2 regions of the Nocardia sp. NBC_00403 genome follow, and region 2 is predicted to be linked to the other one. Evidence: riboswitches for the same ligand, from Rfam matches in the RefSeq annotation. Region 2 holds a riboswitch; the other holds the start of a gene.
What was found. Region 2 has a riboswitch for S-adenosylmethionine ahead of OHQ90_RS07110 (aminotransferase class V-fold PLP-dependent enzyme). Riboswitches for the same ligand answer to the same signal wherever they lie in the genome.
Positions count from the first base shown of each region.

Region 1: linked by a shared signal. The riboswitch ahead of OHQ90_RS16195 (amino acid ABC transporter permease) and the one ahead of OHQ90_RS07110 (aminotransferase class V-fold PLP-dependent enzyme) in region 2 are both predicted to bind S-adenosylmethionine.

Region 1 is NZ_CP107939.1:3,674,987-3,682,455, reverse strand. It holds gene OHQ90_RS16210 (LppM family (lipo)protein) at 1-392, shown strand, start outside; gene OHQ90_RS16205 (glycosyltransferase) at 397-1,581, shown strand; gene OHQ90_RS16200 (hypothetical protein) at 1,790-2,527, opposite strand; SAM riboswitch class I at 2,811-2,904, shown strand; gene OHQ90_RS16195 (amino acid ABC transporter permease) at 3,343-4,278, shown strand; gene OHQ90_RS16190 (amino acid ABC transporter ATP-binding protein) at 4,275-5,078, shown strand; gene OHQ90_RS16185 (ABC transporter substrate-binding protein) at 5,086-6,075, shown strand; gene OHQ90_RS16180 (GNAT family N-acetyltransferase) at 6,083-6,646, shown strand; gene OHQ90_RS16175 (LLM class flavin-dependent oxidoreductase) at 6,643-7,469, shown strand, end outside.
Region 2 is NZ_CP107939.1:1,641,511-1,648,979, reverse strand. It holds gene OHQ90_RS07145 (MDR family MFS transporter) at 1-649, opposite strand, end outside; gene OHQ90_RS07140 (MarR family winged helix-turn-helix transcriptional regulator) at 646-1,152, opposite strand; gene OHQ90_RS07135 (crotonase/enoyl-CoA hydratase family protein) at 1,242-2,063, opposite strand; gene OHQ90_RS07130 (2-oxo-4-hydroxy-4-carboxy-5-ureidoimidazoline decarboxylase) at 2,261-2,575, shown strand; gene OHQ90_RS07125 (YbaK/EbsC family protein) at 2,625-3,098, shown strand; gene OHQ90_RS07120 (flavin reductase family protein) at 3,210-3,761, shown strand; gene OHQ90_RS07115 (Uma2 family endonuclease) at 3,768-4,367, opposite strand; gene OHQ90_RS07110 (aminotransferase class V-fold PLP-dependent enzyme) at 4,478-5,800, opposite strand; SAM riboswitch class IV at 5,847-5,960, opposite strand; gene OHQ90_RS07105 (LysE family translocator) at 6,100-6,744, shown strand; gene OHQ90_RS07100 (DHA2 family efflux MFS transporter permease subunit) at 6,746-7,469, opposite strand, start outside.

The DNA of each region.
Region 1 (7,469 bases), 2.0 Mb from region 2:
GCATGTTCAACCTGCAGTTCCAGCGCACCGGCGACCTGGTCAGTCTCACCGGCAGGGTCGACCTGAAATCCGTTCCGCCGCACGGCTCGGACGTGCAGTTCACGGTGGCGTTCCCGTCGCGCGTCGCCAAGACCAACGGCAACCGCGAAGACGATTCCACCGTGTCGTGGAAACTGCCGCCCGGTGATGTGTCCACGTTGCGCGCCGAGGTCAGCTACGCCGACCCGAACACCCGCTCCTTCGCAGGATGGGCGGGCATCGTCGGCGGCATCACCCTTGCGGTCGCCGCGATCGTCGCCGCGCTGGCCTTCATGAACCGCAACCCCGCGCCGCCCGGCGCGCCCGAGGGCTTCTCGTTCAGCAGCTTGTGGCAGCCGCGGCGGCGCCGCTGAGCCAGTGACCGAGCGCGTGACCCGACGGCCCGCCGACGCGGATCTCTGTCCATCGGCACTGGCGCTGACCCGGTTCGGCACCGGTATTGCGCTGACCGGCAGTGCGATCGCGCTCTACAACCGGTTGACCGTGTCCAGACTGCCCGAGGTCGCCACCCCTGTCGTCGAACCGATCGCCGTCTGCGTTCCTGCGCGTAACGAGGCGGTGCGGCTACCCGCGCTGATCGGCGATCTGCGGGCGCAGGTCGGGGTCCCCCGATTGCGGGTGCTGATCCTCGATGACGCCTCCATCGATGACACCTATGCCGCAGCCATCGACGCGATAGCAGGCGACGAGCGATTCATGGTGTTGCGCAACGAGATCGAGCCCGGTCCGGGGTGGACGGGCAAGGCCGCGGCTTGCGCACGGTTGGCCGAGCTCGTCGACGCACCCACGGTGATCTTTCTCGATGCCGATGTCCGGCTGGCACCGCATGCGATCGCTTCGGCGTCAGCCGAATTCCACCGTCGTGGTGTCGCACTGCTGTCGCCGTGGCCGAGACAGCGAACCGGATCGGTGCCCGAGGCCGTGGTGCAACCGCTGCTGTGCTGGTCGTGGGCGTCCACGCTGCCGATTTCGATCGCCAACCGCAGCAGCAAACCGTCGACAGCGGTCGCCTGCGGGCAGTTCCTCGTCTTCGATACCGCCGCCTACCGCGCCGTCGGCGGCCATGGCGCGGTGGCGGCCAGTCCCACCGAGGACCTGGATATCGCTCGAGTCTTGCGCCGCAATGGCTTCCGCACCGCGCTGGTCGCCGCGGGACGCCAGGCGGAGACCAGAATGTACTGTGGCGCCGCTGAACTGGAAGCGGGCTACACCCGATGGCTGTGGTCGACCTACGGCGGCTCCGCAGCGGCCGGAGCGGCCGTCGGAGCGATTGCTGCGCTGGGCTATTGGATTCCGCCGCTGGCTGCCGTCGTGGGCAGCGGCGCGGTCCGTAAAGCCGGTCTGCTCGGCTACTTCGCCGCCGTGGCAGGACGTTTACTGTCCCGTTCCACCGAGCTCCCTTGGCCTATCGCAGCAGCGGATACCCTTGCAGCCCTTGCTCATCCACTGTCCATCGGCGCATACCTGGGTCTATGGATAGCATCCCGCCGCGCTCATCGGCATGGCACGCTCCGTTGGAAAGACCGCGCGGTCACTGCCTGACCAGCCGCGCCCAGTGGATATTCTCCGAGGCTCCTGCATAGCCGGCCGCTGGAACCCACCGAGCCCAGAGAGTTGGCTGCCTCTCGGCTGCATCACTTCCACCCGGCCCGTCCGCCGCACCGTGTCGCGACCGGACACCTTCTACACAGGGTGCCCGGTGGTGACACGGTGCGGCGGATGGACGGCCGAAAGGGTCGGGCCGGGCTGGCTATTTGACCGTGGTGATGCCGATGGTCGGGAGGAAGAAGCAGGTGTTGCCGTCGTTTTCGACGGTGCCGAAGATCGCGGCGAGCACCGTTCCCGAGCCTGTGTCCACGGGGACGGCGCGGATGCCGCCGGCCGGGAGGGTGGCGAAGAAGAAGTCCTGGATCGCCCGCTCGACGAGAGGGCGGACTTCCGCGGGGACCTGGTCGGGGACCATAGCCCGGAAAATATCGGAGAGTGGGCCCATCGAGGTGAGGCCGCTGCGCCCGTTCTTCAGGTTCACCCAGGCGACACGCATGCCGGACTCGGTCGAGGTGTCGGGGGCGACGCCATAGGGCACGAAAGTGAACATGACCTCGCCCTTTTCGACGGCGGTGAGGTCCAGGCCGGGGATCTTCATGGCGTTCTTGGGCCACGGGCCCGGGATGGCGCCCGCGACGGCGGGGACCAGGCCGAGAGTAGTGGCGTCGGAGCAGAATGCCGCGGCGGTCGGGTACAGGAACGGGTCCATGCCGAGGACGCGCAGCGCCTCGACTGCCGACTGGTACGTGCCGGCCAGATCGTTGGGCGCGACCGTCCGGGCAAGACCGGGCTGCTCGGCGGACGCTGCCGGAGCAGCCGGAGCCGCAGGGGCAGCGGGAGCAGCCGGGGCGCCGAAGGCGGTGGCAGGGGCGGCAAGGGCCAGCGCGGCAGCACTGGCCGCGATGGCGGTAAGCGTGGTCAGACGGCGCACAACGGTCACTGTGGACCCTCCTCAACGTCGGCACGATCGAGGTCAGGGTACTTCAGCAAACTCGTACAGCAGGAATTCTTCGAGATAGCAACTTTCCGGCGCGTCGCACACCCGTGATCTGCGCTTCGGGCCAGAACGTAGGCGCTACTCGCGACGACGGGCTCAATGATCGCGGGCACCGGACGCTCGGACAAGGGCTGCGCTCACGCTGATTCGTAACCTTGTTCTGGAGTGCCCTTACTTCGCATGCTATTTCGGCTAGACCTTCGACGGCCCGCGCTCGCCGCGGGTCGCACCATCCAGAGCGACCGAGAGACCTGGCTCGTCGACGTCGCAGCAACCCCCCGCTCGCCGGGTGCGGGTGCTTCCGCCGGGAACGATGGAGGAACCGAAATGATCACCGAGCAATGCGTCAACCGCTGGGCACGTCGCCATGTCGACCAGTGCCACATCACCGCCGCGAGCTGTCGCGACTGACCGCACCGCCAGACTGAGCACCCGTCACTGGCCGGGTGATGTGACCGCCTGATGAGGGGCCGGTCTCGTTCGTTTCTTCGAAGGACCTCGATATGAGTGCGTCCATCGCATCCGGCGCAGCCGTCTTCGGCCCAGCCGCCGCCGTCGGCGGTGCACCCGGCTCCCCCGACGCGCCCGGCACAACGGCTGCACCCGGCGAGCCCGCCACCCCGGCATCCGGCGAATCCGCCACTTCCGGCACCGTCGAGTCCCGTGGCATCGCCCATCCGCCCAACGCGGGTGCGACGACCTCCGCTGGACGATCCACCGCCGCCATCGGTGTGCCCGCAACCACCGCGACCGAGAACGTGGCGGCCGCACGCAGCACGCCCGCGCTGAAGGTTGCTCCGACGCGGCATCCGTGGCGGTGGGTGATCAGTGCGGTGGCGCTGGTGCTGCTTGCACAGTTCGTCCATGGTTTGGTGACCAATCCCGGCTGGGATTGGTCCACGTTCGCGAAGTACTTCACCGCGAAGTCGGTGCTGTCGGCGCTGCGGGTCACGCTGGAGCTCACGCTGTGGGGCACGGCGCTCGGGTTCCTGATCGGTACCCTGCTCGCGATCGCACGACTGTCGAACAATCCCGTGCTGCGGGTGATCTCGTGGGTCTACATCTGGGCGTTCCGATCGATTCCGTTGATCGTGCAGCTGCTGTTCTGGTTCAACCTCGCCTACCTGTACAACACCCTGTCCCTCGGAATCCCGTTCGGCCCTTCATTCCTGACCTTCGAGGTGAACGGCGTGATCAGCGGGTTCAGCGCGGCAGTGATCGGGTTGGCACTGCACCAGGCGGCGTACTCGGCCGAGATCATCCGCGCCGGTTTCATCTCCGTCGATCCCGGCCAGCTGGAAGCGGCGGCGGCGCTCGGTATTCCGCGGCTGCGCCAGTTCCGCACCATCGTCGTTCCCCAAGCGATGCGCTCCATCCTGCCGAACGCGACCAACGAGGTGATCAGCCTGTTCAAGGGCACCTCGATCGTGTCGGTGATGGCGATCGCCGAACTCTTCTACCAGGTCCAGGTGGTCTACGGCCGCAATGGCCGAGTGGTGCCGCTGTTGATGGTCGCCACGGTCTGGTACATCATCCTGACCACGATCCTGTCGGTGGCGCAGTTCTACATCGAACGTCACTACGCCAGGGGCGCGCAGCGCACACCGCCGCCGACACCGTGGCAGCGGGCCTGGCAGCGGCTGCGCGAGATTGCCGACATCGGTTCGGCCGCACCGCGTGGAGCGACCCGATGAGCGCCGGGGCACTCGACACAGTCGAGCAGCGCACCGGAGCGGCTCCCGCCGTCGAGGTCCGTGGCGTGCGCAAATCGTACGGCGCACACGAGGTGCTTCGCGGCATCGATCTGACCGTCGCCAGAGGCGAAGTGGTCGCCGTGATCGGCCCCTCCGGTTCCGGCAAATCGACACTGCTGCGGGTGATCAACCATCTGGAGCCGCTAGCGGCGGGCACCGTACACATCGACGGCGAGCTGATCGGATATCGGCAGCGCCGCAACACTCTGCACGCACTGTCCGACCGCGAGGTCCGCAAGCAGCGCTCGCACATCGGTTTCGTGTTCCAGCAATTCAATCTCTTCCCGCATCTGACAGTGCTCGACAACGTCACGCTCGCGCCGATTTCCGCGCAGGGCCGCCCCCGTCAGGAGATCGAGCGCGAGGCGAAGGCGCTGCTGGACCGCGTCGGCATCGGCGAGCTCGCCGATGTCTACCCGCGGCGGCTGTCCGGCGGACAGCAGCAACGGGTGGCGATCGCACGGGCGTTGGCGCTGCGACCGCCGGTGATCCTCTTCGACGAACCCACCTCCGCGCTGGACCCCGAGCTGGTCGGCGAGGTTCTCGACGTGATCCGCGGACTTGCCGACGGCGGCACCGCGCTGGTCATCGTCACCCACGAGATCGGTTTCGCCCGCGAGGTAGCCGACACTGTCGTGTTCCTCGATGCGGGCGCGATCGTCGAGCAGGGCGCACCCGCCGCGGTTCTCGACAACCCCGAACATCCGCGCACCCGCGCATTTCTGTCCCGAGTCCGCTGAGCGCACGATGCGCGCTCCCCTGATGAACAGGTATTCGATGAAGTTCTCCGCCCTGGTCGGCGTCGCCGCCACGGTCGCTGTGCTGGTCTCCGGCTGCGGCACCGATCCCGACGAGGATACCGTCGTCGCGCCTGCGGGCACGGTCGCCTTCGACCTCTCCCCCGCCCAATCGGGCCGGGTGCACACAGCCAAGGTCGACGCCATCGCCGCCGAGGTGCCCCGATCCATTCGCGACCGCGGCACCCTGGTGGTGACCGGCGCGTCCGGCACCGCACCTCCACTGCGCTTCTACGCCACCGACGACAAGACCGTGGTGGGTTCCGAGATCGACTTCGCCACCCTGATCGCCGACATCCTCGGACTGAAACTCGAAGCGACGGTGGCAGATTGGACACAGAACTTCGTCCGGGTGGATTCCGGCGAGGTGGACGCGTTCATCAGCAATGTCACCGTCACCGAGGAACGCAAAGAGAAGTACGACTTCGCCACCTACCGCACCGACAACGTCGCACTCGAGATCCCCAAGGACAGCACGCTCGACTACCGGGATCGTAAGAGCCTGGCAGGCAAGCGTATCGGCGTCGGCACCGGCACCAACCAGGAACAGCTGCTGGTGAAGTGGAACGAGCAGAACGCCGCCGACAAACTGCCCGCCATCGACATCGCCTACTTCGACAAGACCAGCGACTACTATCTGGCGCTCGCCTCGCATCGCCTCGACGGCTACATCGGACCCAACCCCACCGCGATCTACCACGCGGCAACCGCGGATCAGACCAAGATCGTGGCCACCTTCTCCGGCGCGGGCGAGGCGCTCCAGGGCGAGATCGGCGTGCTCACCAAGAAGGACAACGGGCTGATCGGCGCGGTGCACAAGGCCATCGACCACGCCATCCGGTCGGGCACCTACCAGCAGGTCATCGACCGGTGGGGGCTGAAGACCGAAACGGTGACCAGCTCGCGGATCAACCCGCCCGGCCTGCCGAAGAAGTCGTGACAGCCCGATGACACAGCGACTTTCCTCGAATCGGCGACTTTCCCCGGCAACACGACCCGAGCTGTGCGTGCACGCGGTCGCCCAGGACGATCCGTTGGCCACGCCCCTGCTCGCAGAACTCGCCGTCGAATACAGCAGGCGCTACGGCCGGACCGTCGGTGCGGTGCACGACTCGCTGCGCGACTATCCGGCCGCGGAGTTCGCGGCGCCGGACGGTGCGCTGCTGGTCGTCACCCGCGACGGCGAACCCGTGGCAGGTGGCGCTTTCCGACGCTACGACGACGACACCGCCGAGCTGAAACGCATCTGGACCGCACGTGAGCACCGCAGGCAGGGACTCGGGCTCTTCGTGCTCGAACAGCTGGAGACCGAGATCGCACGGCGTAGCTACCGCCGCATCTACCTGATCACGGGTCCGCGCCAGCCCGAGGCCGTCGCCCTGTATCTGGCCCACGGTTACACCGCGCTCTACGACCCGGACATCCCGTCGGAAGAGATCGGCCCGCATCCCTTCGAGAAGTACCTGCCCGCCCCACATCCCGCCTCCGACCCGGTAGGAGCCCACGCATGAAGTTCCTGCTTTTCACCCTGGTCACCCGGGTTCCGGACCCGATAACCGGACGGCTGCCCGGCACCAGGGAGCGCCTGCGCAATGTCATCGAGCAGGCGGGCATCGCCGAAGAGCTCGGCTACGACGGGTTCGCCGTCGGTGAGCGGCACGAGGATCCGTTCCTGTCGGCGGCACCGCCGGTGATCCTGAGCCACATCGCCGCGGTCACCTCGCGCATCTCGTTGTTCACCGCGGTCACCACGCTGAGCCTGCTGGATCCGGTGCGCGCCTTCGAGGACTACTCGACGCTGGACAATCTCTCCGGCGGCAGACTCGAACTGATCATCGGCAAGGGCAACGGCAGTGCGCAGGCGGAGCTGTTCCACGTCACCACCGACGATCAGTGGGACCGCAATCGTGAAGGCTACGAGCTGTTCCGGGAGCTCTGGGCCAGCGACAGCGTGACATGGTCCGGCCGGTTCCGGCCCGAACTCCGCGCGGCCAAGGCGCTGCCACGGCCGTGGCAGCCGCGCATCCGCATCTGGCACGGCAGCGCGACGAGTCGCGACTCGGTGGAACTGGCCGCGCGCCACGGTGATCCGCTGTTCTCGGCGAACGTCACCAATCCCATCGAGCCGTATGCCGAGCTGGTGCGCCACTACCGGGAGCGGTGGGAGTTCTACGGGCACGACCCCGCCGATGCCATGGTCGGCGCGGGTACCGCCGGATTCCACGTGGCCAAAACCTCGCAGGAGGCCGCGGAGGTGTTCCGGCCGATCTTCGAGGCGCGACTCGCGCTGGCCCGCAAGCTCGGGTTGCCGGTGGTGTTCGAGACCCTCGACGA
Region 2 (7,469 bases):
CGCCCCACCAGTCGACCCGGTCCGTGGATTTCGGGCGCTTGGGCAGCTTGAGCACCTTGGATACGACGCCGAGCGCGATCAGCCCGACCGGCACGTTGACCAGGAAGACCCAGCGCCAGCCGCTGACCCCGAGAATCGTGTCCTGACCTGCGAGCACGCCACCGAGCACCGGGCCGACCACGCTGGAGGTGCCGAACACCGCGAGGAAATACCCCTGGTACTTGGCGCGTTCACGCGGACCGACGATGTCACCGAGGATGGTCAGCGCCAGCGACATCAAGCCACCCGCGCCGAGTCCCTGGAAGGCGCGGAACGCCGCGAGCTGGTACATCGACTGCGCCATTGTGCACAGCAGCGAACCGACCACGAAGATGGTGATCGCGGCCATGAAGAACGGCTTACGGCCGAACATGTCGGACAGCTTGCCGTACAGCGGCGTCGCCAGCGTCGCGGTGATCAGATAGGCCGTGGTCGCCCAGGCCTGCATCGAGTAGCCGTTGAGATCATCGGCAATGGTGCGGATCGCGGTGGACACAATGGTCTGGTCCAGCGCCGCGAGCAGCATGCCGAGCATCAGGCCGCTGAGGATGGTCAAGATCTGCCGGTGGGTGAAACCGGTGGACTCCTCCACGGTTGCCGGTGCGGTCACGAATCGTTCTCCGTCTCACTGTTGTACAAGTCCTGGTTGCTGCGGATGGCCGCGAGCATGGCGGGCTTGGCCTGCTCGAAATCGTCGACGAACTGCCGGAGCAGCCCGGCGAAGAGGGCCCGGTCCTGCGGCGTCCAAGCCGCCATCACCCTGGTCAGGTTTTCGTGCCTGCGCCTGCGGATCTGCTCCGCGACGGCGCGGCCGTGCTCGGTGACGACCAGCACGGTGGCACGGCCGTCGAATCGATCGGCCTGCCGCTCGACCAGCTGCCGCTCCACCAGCTGCGTGACCTGTCGACTGACCGTCGAGGCGTCCGAATGCACCGCCTCGGCGAGTGCGCCCGAGCGCATCGGTCCGTCGCAGAGCAGCCGGAACAGGATCGCGAATGCCGCGGGATCCACGCCGTCGCCGGTGCGCAACTGCGCCGCGACCCGGTCGCGGTGCCGCTGTAGCCGCGTGAGCTGGATCGCGATCGTCTCGACCGACTCATCTTCAGCGTCCACTCGGCCTACCCTTACTTGCGTGAATCAATTAGTTGTGTGATGCAAGTATGTAGACGGGCCTGCGGCCAGGGCAAACGTTTTACCGGCCTTTACCGGCCCTTGAACTCCGGTGCCCGCTTCTCGAACACCGCCTGAACGGCCTCGGTGAGGTCCTCCGAGGGCAGGAATGCGGAATTCCACGCGGACACATAGCGCAACCCAGCGGCCACCTGATCCTTGGTCCGCTGCTCGAGCACATCCTTCGCGCCCTGCACCACCAGCGGCGGGTTCGCCGCAATCTCGCGTGCCGTGGCGTGTGCCGCGTCGAGCACCGCGTCCTGATCGGCGAACACGTCGTTGACGAGGCCGATCTTCTCGGCACGCGCGGCGTCGATGTCCTTGCCGGTGAAGGCGAGCTCGCGCAGCTGCCCCTCACCGATGATGCCGGGCAGCCGGTGCAACGACCCGATATCGGCGACGATCGCCACCTTTGCCTCACGCAGGCTGAACTTCGCCTCCGCGCTCGCGTAGCGGATATCGACGGCAGCGATCAGGTCGAGCCCGCCGCCGATGCACCAACCCGACACTGCGGCGATGACCGGCTTGCGGCAGTCCGCCACCGCGGTCACCGCCGCTTGCATCCGGCGCACCTCGTACAGGAAATCGGTGCGCGGCGCGGCGAACGCCTTATCGGCCAACAACGAACCGAACGTGCCCGCCATCGCGCCCAGGTCGAGACCATAGGAGAAGTGCTTGCCGGAACCGGTGAGCACGATCGCGCGCACCTCGGGGTCAGCGTCCAGGCCACGGAAGATCTCCGGCAGCTCACGCCAGAAATCCGGTCCCATCGCATTGCCCTTGCCCGGACCGGTCAGCGTCACCTGGGCGACGTGGTCCTTGGTTTCGACGGTGAAAGCCTGCCAATCAGTCATTTGTACAGCGTATCGAGCCGAACGGAGACCAAGACTCGGGATCCCGGAAATGCCGGTACCAGCCGGCACCGCACAGGGAACGCCGCATGTAAATGCTGTGCAAAGAACGGTGCGGCGCGCTGGTCCTCGTCCGACGCCGGCTCCATGATGGAACGAATCAGCAAACTTGCTCACCGGGCTCGGAGGTCATCGTGCTGATGCATCAAGGAATCGGTCTCGACCGCTTCAATACGATCAGTCGCGGCCGAGCCGTTCATGCCCTGTACGAATGCTGCTGCAATGTCACCTGGGCAGCCACGATCGCCGACGCTCGTCCGTTCCCGGACCGGGATGCGCTGCTGGCCAAGGTCGATGTCGAACTACTCGCGCTCTCCCAGCCCGATCTGGATCGCGCCTTCGATGCGGTTGTGCACGAACAGTTCTCGCAGCGCGTCGTCACCGAGCTCGCACGTATCACCCGGGCGCACATCGACACCATGCTCGGGCCCTCCGACGGCTACCCGGATTACTGACCGATTCACTTGCCCGGCGTATCGCCCGCAATCGCTCTACCCTTGTTTCATGCGCAGGTCCCTACCACCGGTCGCATGCCGGGTCGCGGACACCTTGATCGCGCGCGGCCATCACGGTGTCATCGTCACGCAGCCCGCACCGACACCAACCGCCGCCGATGCCGCGCGGGCACTCGGCGTCGATGTGGGGGCGATCACGAAATCACTCGTGTTCCTACTCGACGAGGACCCGGTGCTCCTGCTGGTTTCCGGCGCGCATCAGGTCGATCTGCGCAACACCGGTGAGCGGCTCGAGGGAACCCTGACCCACGCCCCCGCCGCGATGGTGCGGGAGGTCACCGGCCAGCCGATCGGCGGCGTCGCTCCGGTCGGCCACCCCACCAACCTGCCGACCTGGGTCGATACCGCACTCTCCGAGCATCGCGAGCTGTGGGCCGCAGGCGGTCATCCGGACACCATATTCCGCACGTCTTTTCGCGAACTGGTGCGCATCACCGCCGGACTTCCGATCGACGTGGATTGAATCTCGACCGGTTGCGATTACTCCATGCGAGCAGCGCGGCAGCCGGTGCGAACAGCAATCGAACAACGACGTCGGCTCCCATCACCCTCGAACCGGGCGTAGCTTCGACCTGTGACCGAAGCACAACGGCCCGCCTCGAATTTCCGGATTCCCGACGATCTGAGCGGCATCACCGCCGAGCAATACCGCGCCTCCATGCGCCACTATCCCGCGGGCGTCACGGTCGTCACGCTCTGCTCCGAGAACGGCCCGGTCGGCTTCACCGCGACATCCTTCGCGTCATTGTCGCTGCAACCCCCGCTGGTCTCCTTCAATATCGCGCACACCTCCTCGAGCATCGCCGCTCTGTTGAAAGCCGACTCGGTGGTCATCCACTTCCTCGGTGAACACCAGCACCACCTGGCCCAGCGCTTCGCGCGCGCCGCGGAGGAACGTTTCACCGACCGCTCACTGTGGACCACCCTCGACACCGGTGAGCCGGTCCTGCACGGCACCCCCATCTGGGTCCGCGCCGTCATCCAACAGCTCATCCCCATCGGTGACCACACCCTCGCCGTCGGCCTGGTCACCCGTGTCCACGACAACACCGATGAAAAACCGGCCGCCGCGCCGCTGCTCTACTACAACGGCCGCTACCACCGCCCGAGCGCCCTCGGCGAATGAGCCCGATTACCCGACGTCCAGCGCGCTGAAGAAGATCTCGACCGGGAAGGGCTCGCTGAGTCGCAGCACATCCTGGTGTGTCTCCGCGAGCCGATAACTTTGACTGGCCCAGTCGAGGCGATACTCCTGGATGATCTTGACCCGCCGTTCGGCGTCCAAGTGCACGACCAGATAGATCGGTATCCCGTCGTGCGCATACTCGGCGCGCTTATCGACGGTGTCGGTGTATTCGGACCCCGGCGACACAACCTCGGCCACCAACAGCACGTCCGCAGTTGTCAGCTTCCGGTCCTCATCGATGCACCGATGCAACGCCACGTCGGGACGACGGAACGAAAACCGCGGGCTCCCCGGACGGCTTCGGACATAGTGCATTTCGAAGTCGGTCACCACGCCGGTGCAGGGTTCGGCAGGCCTCGCTTGCTCCACACTGTTCGCCAACCGTCTGGCAACGTTGTTGTGCTGGAAGCTGCCACTGCGGCAGAAGATCACGTGACCGTCGACGACCTCGATCTGCCGCTGCACATCTTCCGGCAATATGTCGTAGCCCTCTTCAGTGATGAGCAGAGCGCCCGGATCGCTGGCCCATGCGGGCAAGGTAGTCATAGACGCTGCTCATCGATGCCCTCGGCCATGGTGTCGATGTTATAGAGCGAAGTGCCGCTGTGAAGATCTTCGATGCCGAGGGTGATCGCGGACAACCACGCAAAGACCGGTCAGCCGATGCGGCAGGGTGCCGCGCCGTCGGTGGTGTCGGGGCTGGTGAAGGGGCGGGTTTCCGGGGTGGGGTTCCAGAGGCCGTCGGTGGCGGCGTAGTTCCAGCCGGCACCGGATTCGACGAGGGTGGCGATGGCATCTACGAGGCGGTCGACGTCGGTGGAGCTGGTGCCGAGGCCGATGCTGGCGCGCAGTGCGCCGTCGAGACCGAGGCGAGCCAGCAGCGGGTGGGCGCAGAAGCGGCCGTCGCGGATGCCGATGCCGTGTTCGGCGGAGAGATAGGCGGCTACATGGCCAGGGACGAAGCCGTCCAGGGTGAAGGCGACGATGCCGACGGTGTCGGGGCTGTCGTCCCAGATACGCAGCAGGTTGACGCCGGGGATGGCGGAAAGGCCCGCGCGGAGCCGGTCGGCGAGCAGGCGTTCGTGGGTGGCGAGGGTTTCGGGATCGATCGCACAGAGCGCGTCGCAGGCGGCGGCGAGCGCGGCCGCGCCGAGGACGTTCGGCGAGCCTGCCTCGTGGCGCTGCGGCGCGGGCGCCCAGTCGGCACCGGTGGTGGTGACCTCGCGAACCGCGCCACCGCCTGCCAGATACGGATCGGCGGCATCCAGCCAATCGCGGCGCCCGACGAGCACACCCGCGCCGTACGGCGCGTACAGCTTGTGCCCGGAGCAGGCGAGGTAGTCGATGCCGCTGTCGCGCAGGCTGATTCGGCGATGCGGAGCCAGCTGCGCGGCATCGACCAGGATGCGCGCGCCGCATTGGTGAGCGATGGTGGCCAGCCGCTCCAACGGCAGCACCTCGCCGGTGACGTTGGAGGCACCGGTGACCGCGAGCAGCGCGGCGGGCTTGCTGCACAGTTCGGCGACCAGCAGCCGGATGGTCTCGGCCACGGTATCGGCGGCGCGGACTACGCGACGACCCTTGCGTGTCCACGCCAGGAAGTTGGCGTGGTGCTCGATATCCAGCACCACGGTGTCGCCGGGCACGCACGCGGCGAGCAGGTTCAGCGAGTCGGTGGTGTTGCGGGTGAACACCACCACCTGGTCGTCGTCGGCATCGAGGAATCTGGCCACCGAACCACGAGCCGCCTCGTAGCACTCGGTGGAGATCCGCGAGGCGTAGCCCGCACCGCGGTGCACGCTCGCGTAGAACGGCAACAGCTGCTGCACCCGGTCGGTGACCTGCGCCAATGCCGGTGCGCTCGCGGCGTAGTCGAAGTTCGCGTAGGTGGTCGTTCCGCCCTGGACGAGCGGCACCCGGAGGTCGTCGCCGGAGACCCGGGCGAGGGCGGCACAGGTCTGGTCCACAACAGCAGTCATCACGAAATCCCGTCGGCTATGGGACCCGGAACCAAGGGGGTTTACGAGTCCGCGCTTGCCGCGCCCGGTCGGGCGGCGGCCAGGTCGTCACCTGGAGCACCCCACCGCGGAGGAGGGTTGCCGACCAGCTAGCCAGGGCTTGATGCTGGTACTCATGACCTGCACCGAGACTGGCAGACCGCACCGGCGGCTGTCAACCGGAATCGGAAAAACGGCGCCCGCGGCCAGGGCCCGGCGAGCATGGTTTCGGCACGTCGAAACCGGTTGCGCAATGTCGTGATGTGCGGTCCCATCGGTGGGTGACGCTTTCCCTGCTGCTCAGTTTCGTCGGCCTGTGCGTACTGCTGTCGATCACGCCCGGCCCCGATTCGTTCCTGGTGCTGCGCTTCTCGATCGTGGACGCGCGACCCGGAATCGCGGCGGCGATCGGATCGGCGCTCGGCGGCATCGTGTGGGCGTTTGTGGTCGCGGCGGGCGTCGCCGCGGTGCTGGAGCAGTCGGCAACGGCCTATCGCGCGCTCAAGATCGTCGGCGGAATCTACTTGGTGTACTTGGGAGTTCGGGCGCTGATCGATCACCGGCGACAGCGACGTGCTACCTCCGACCCGGCCGAAGCGGTTACCGCGCAGGCGAATTCCGGAGCTCCCGCCTCGATTCGCTCGGCATTCGCCGCCGGGCTGGTGTCGTGCATGTTCAACCCGAAGGTCGGCCTGTTCTACCTGGCGGTGCTACCCCAGTTCCTCACCGACGTCACCTTCGCCAACACCCTCGCCCTCGGCGCGGTCGAATCGAGCATCGCCGCGGTGGAGATGGTGCTGCTCGCGATCGCCGCCTCGCGCGCCGTGGCGATGCTGCGCAAGCCGAAGGTCCGCGCTCGCCTGGAGCAGGCGAGCGCGGCCGTCCTCGCGGCGCTCGGCATCGGCACTGCTGCCTCCGCCGCCTAGGTCACCCTTTTTCCTTGCGCCACAACAGGATCGAGGCAACGAGCGCGACAGCTCCCGCTCCGGTGAGCCACCAGAACGACCGCTGGAAGCCCACATCGACGGACGCACCCGCCGCGGCCACACGGTAGAGGACGACCGCCATCAATGCCGCACCGACAGCGCCACCCACCCGCTGCAAGATATTGACGAACGATGCGGCATCCGGGAGCTGCTCGCGACCCACCGCCGCATAGGCTGCCGCCACGACGGGCATTCCGGTCAGTCCCGCCGCCACACCCCTGACCAGCAGTAACGCTTGCACCAGCACGGAATTCAGCGAGGCGTCCGACAGCGCGAACGGCACGGTGGTCGCGACGATCAACGCATTGCCGGCCACCGCGACGACACCACCGCCGTAGCGGTCGGTCAGCCGTCCCGCGACCGGCATCGCGACGATGCCGCCGAGACCGAATGCGAGCAGCAACAGTCCGGTGGCTATCAGCCCTTTGCCATGCAGTAGCTGGAAGTACAAGGGCAGCAACAGCATCGACCCGAACATCACCACGCCGGCGAAGAAGTTGGCCACGTTCGCGGTCGCAAAAATCGGATTGCCGAACAAGCCGACATCGAGGACCTTCGGCCCATGCTTGCGCACCGAGCGCAGCACGAAGCCACCGAGCGCCACCACACCGACCAGCACGGGAACCCACACCGACACCGCGGAAAACCTTCCCCTACTGCCGAAT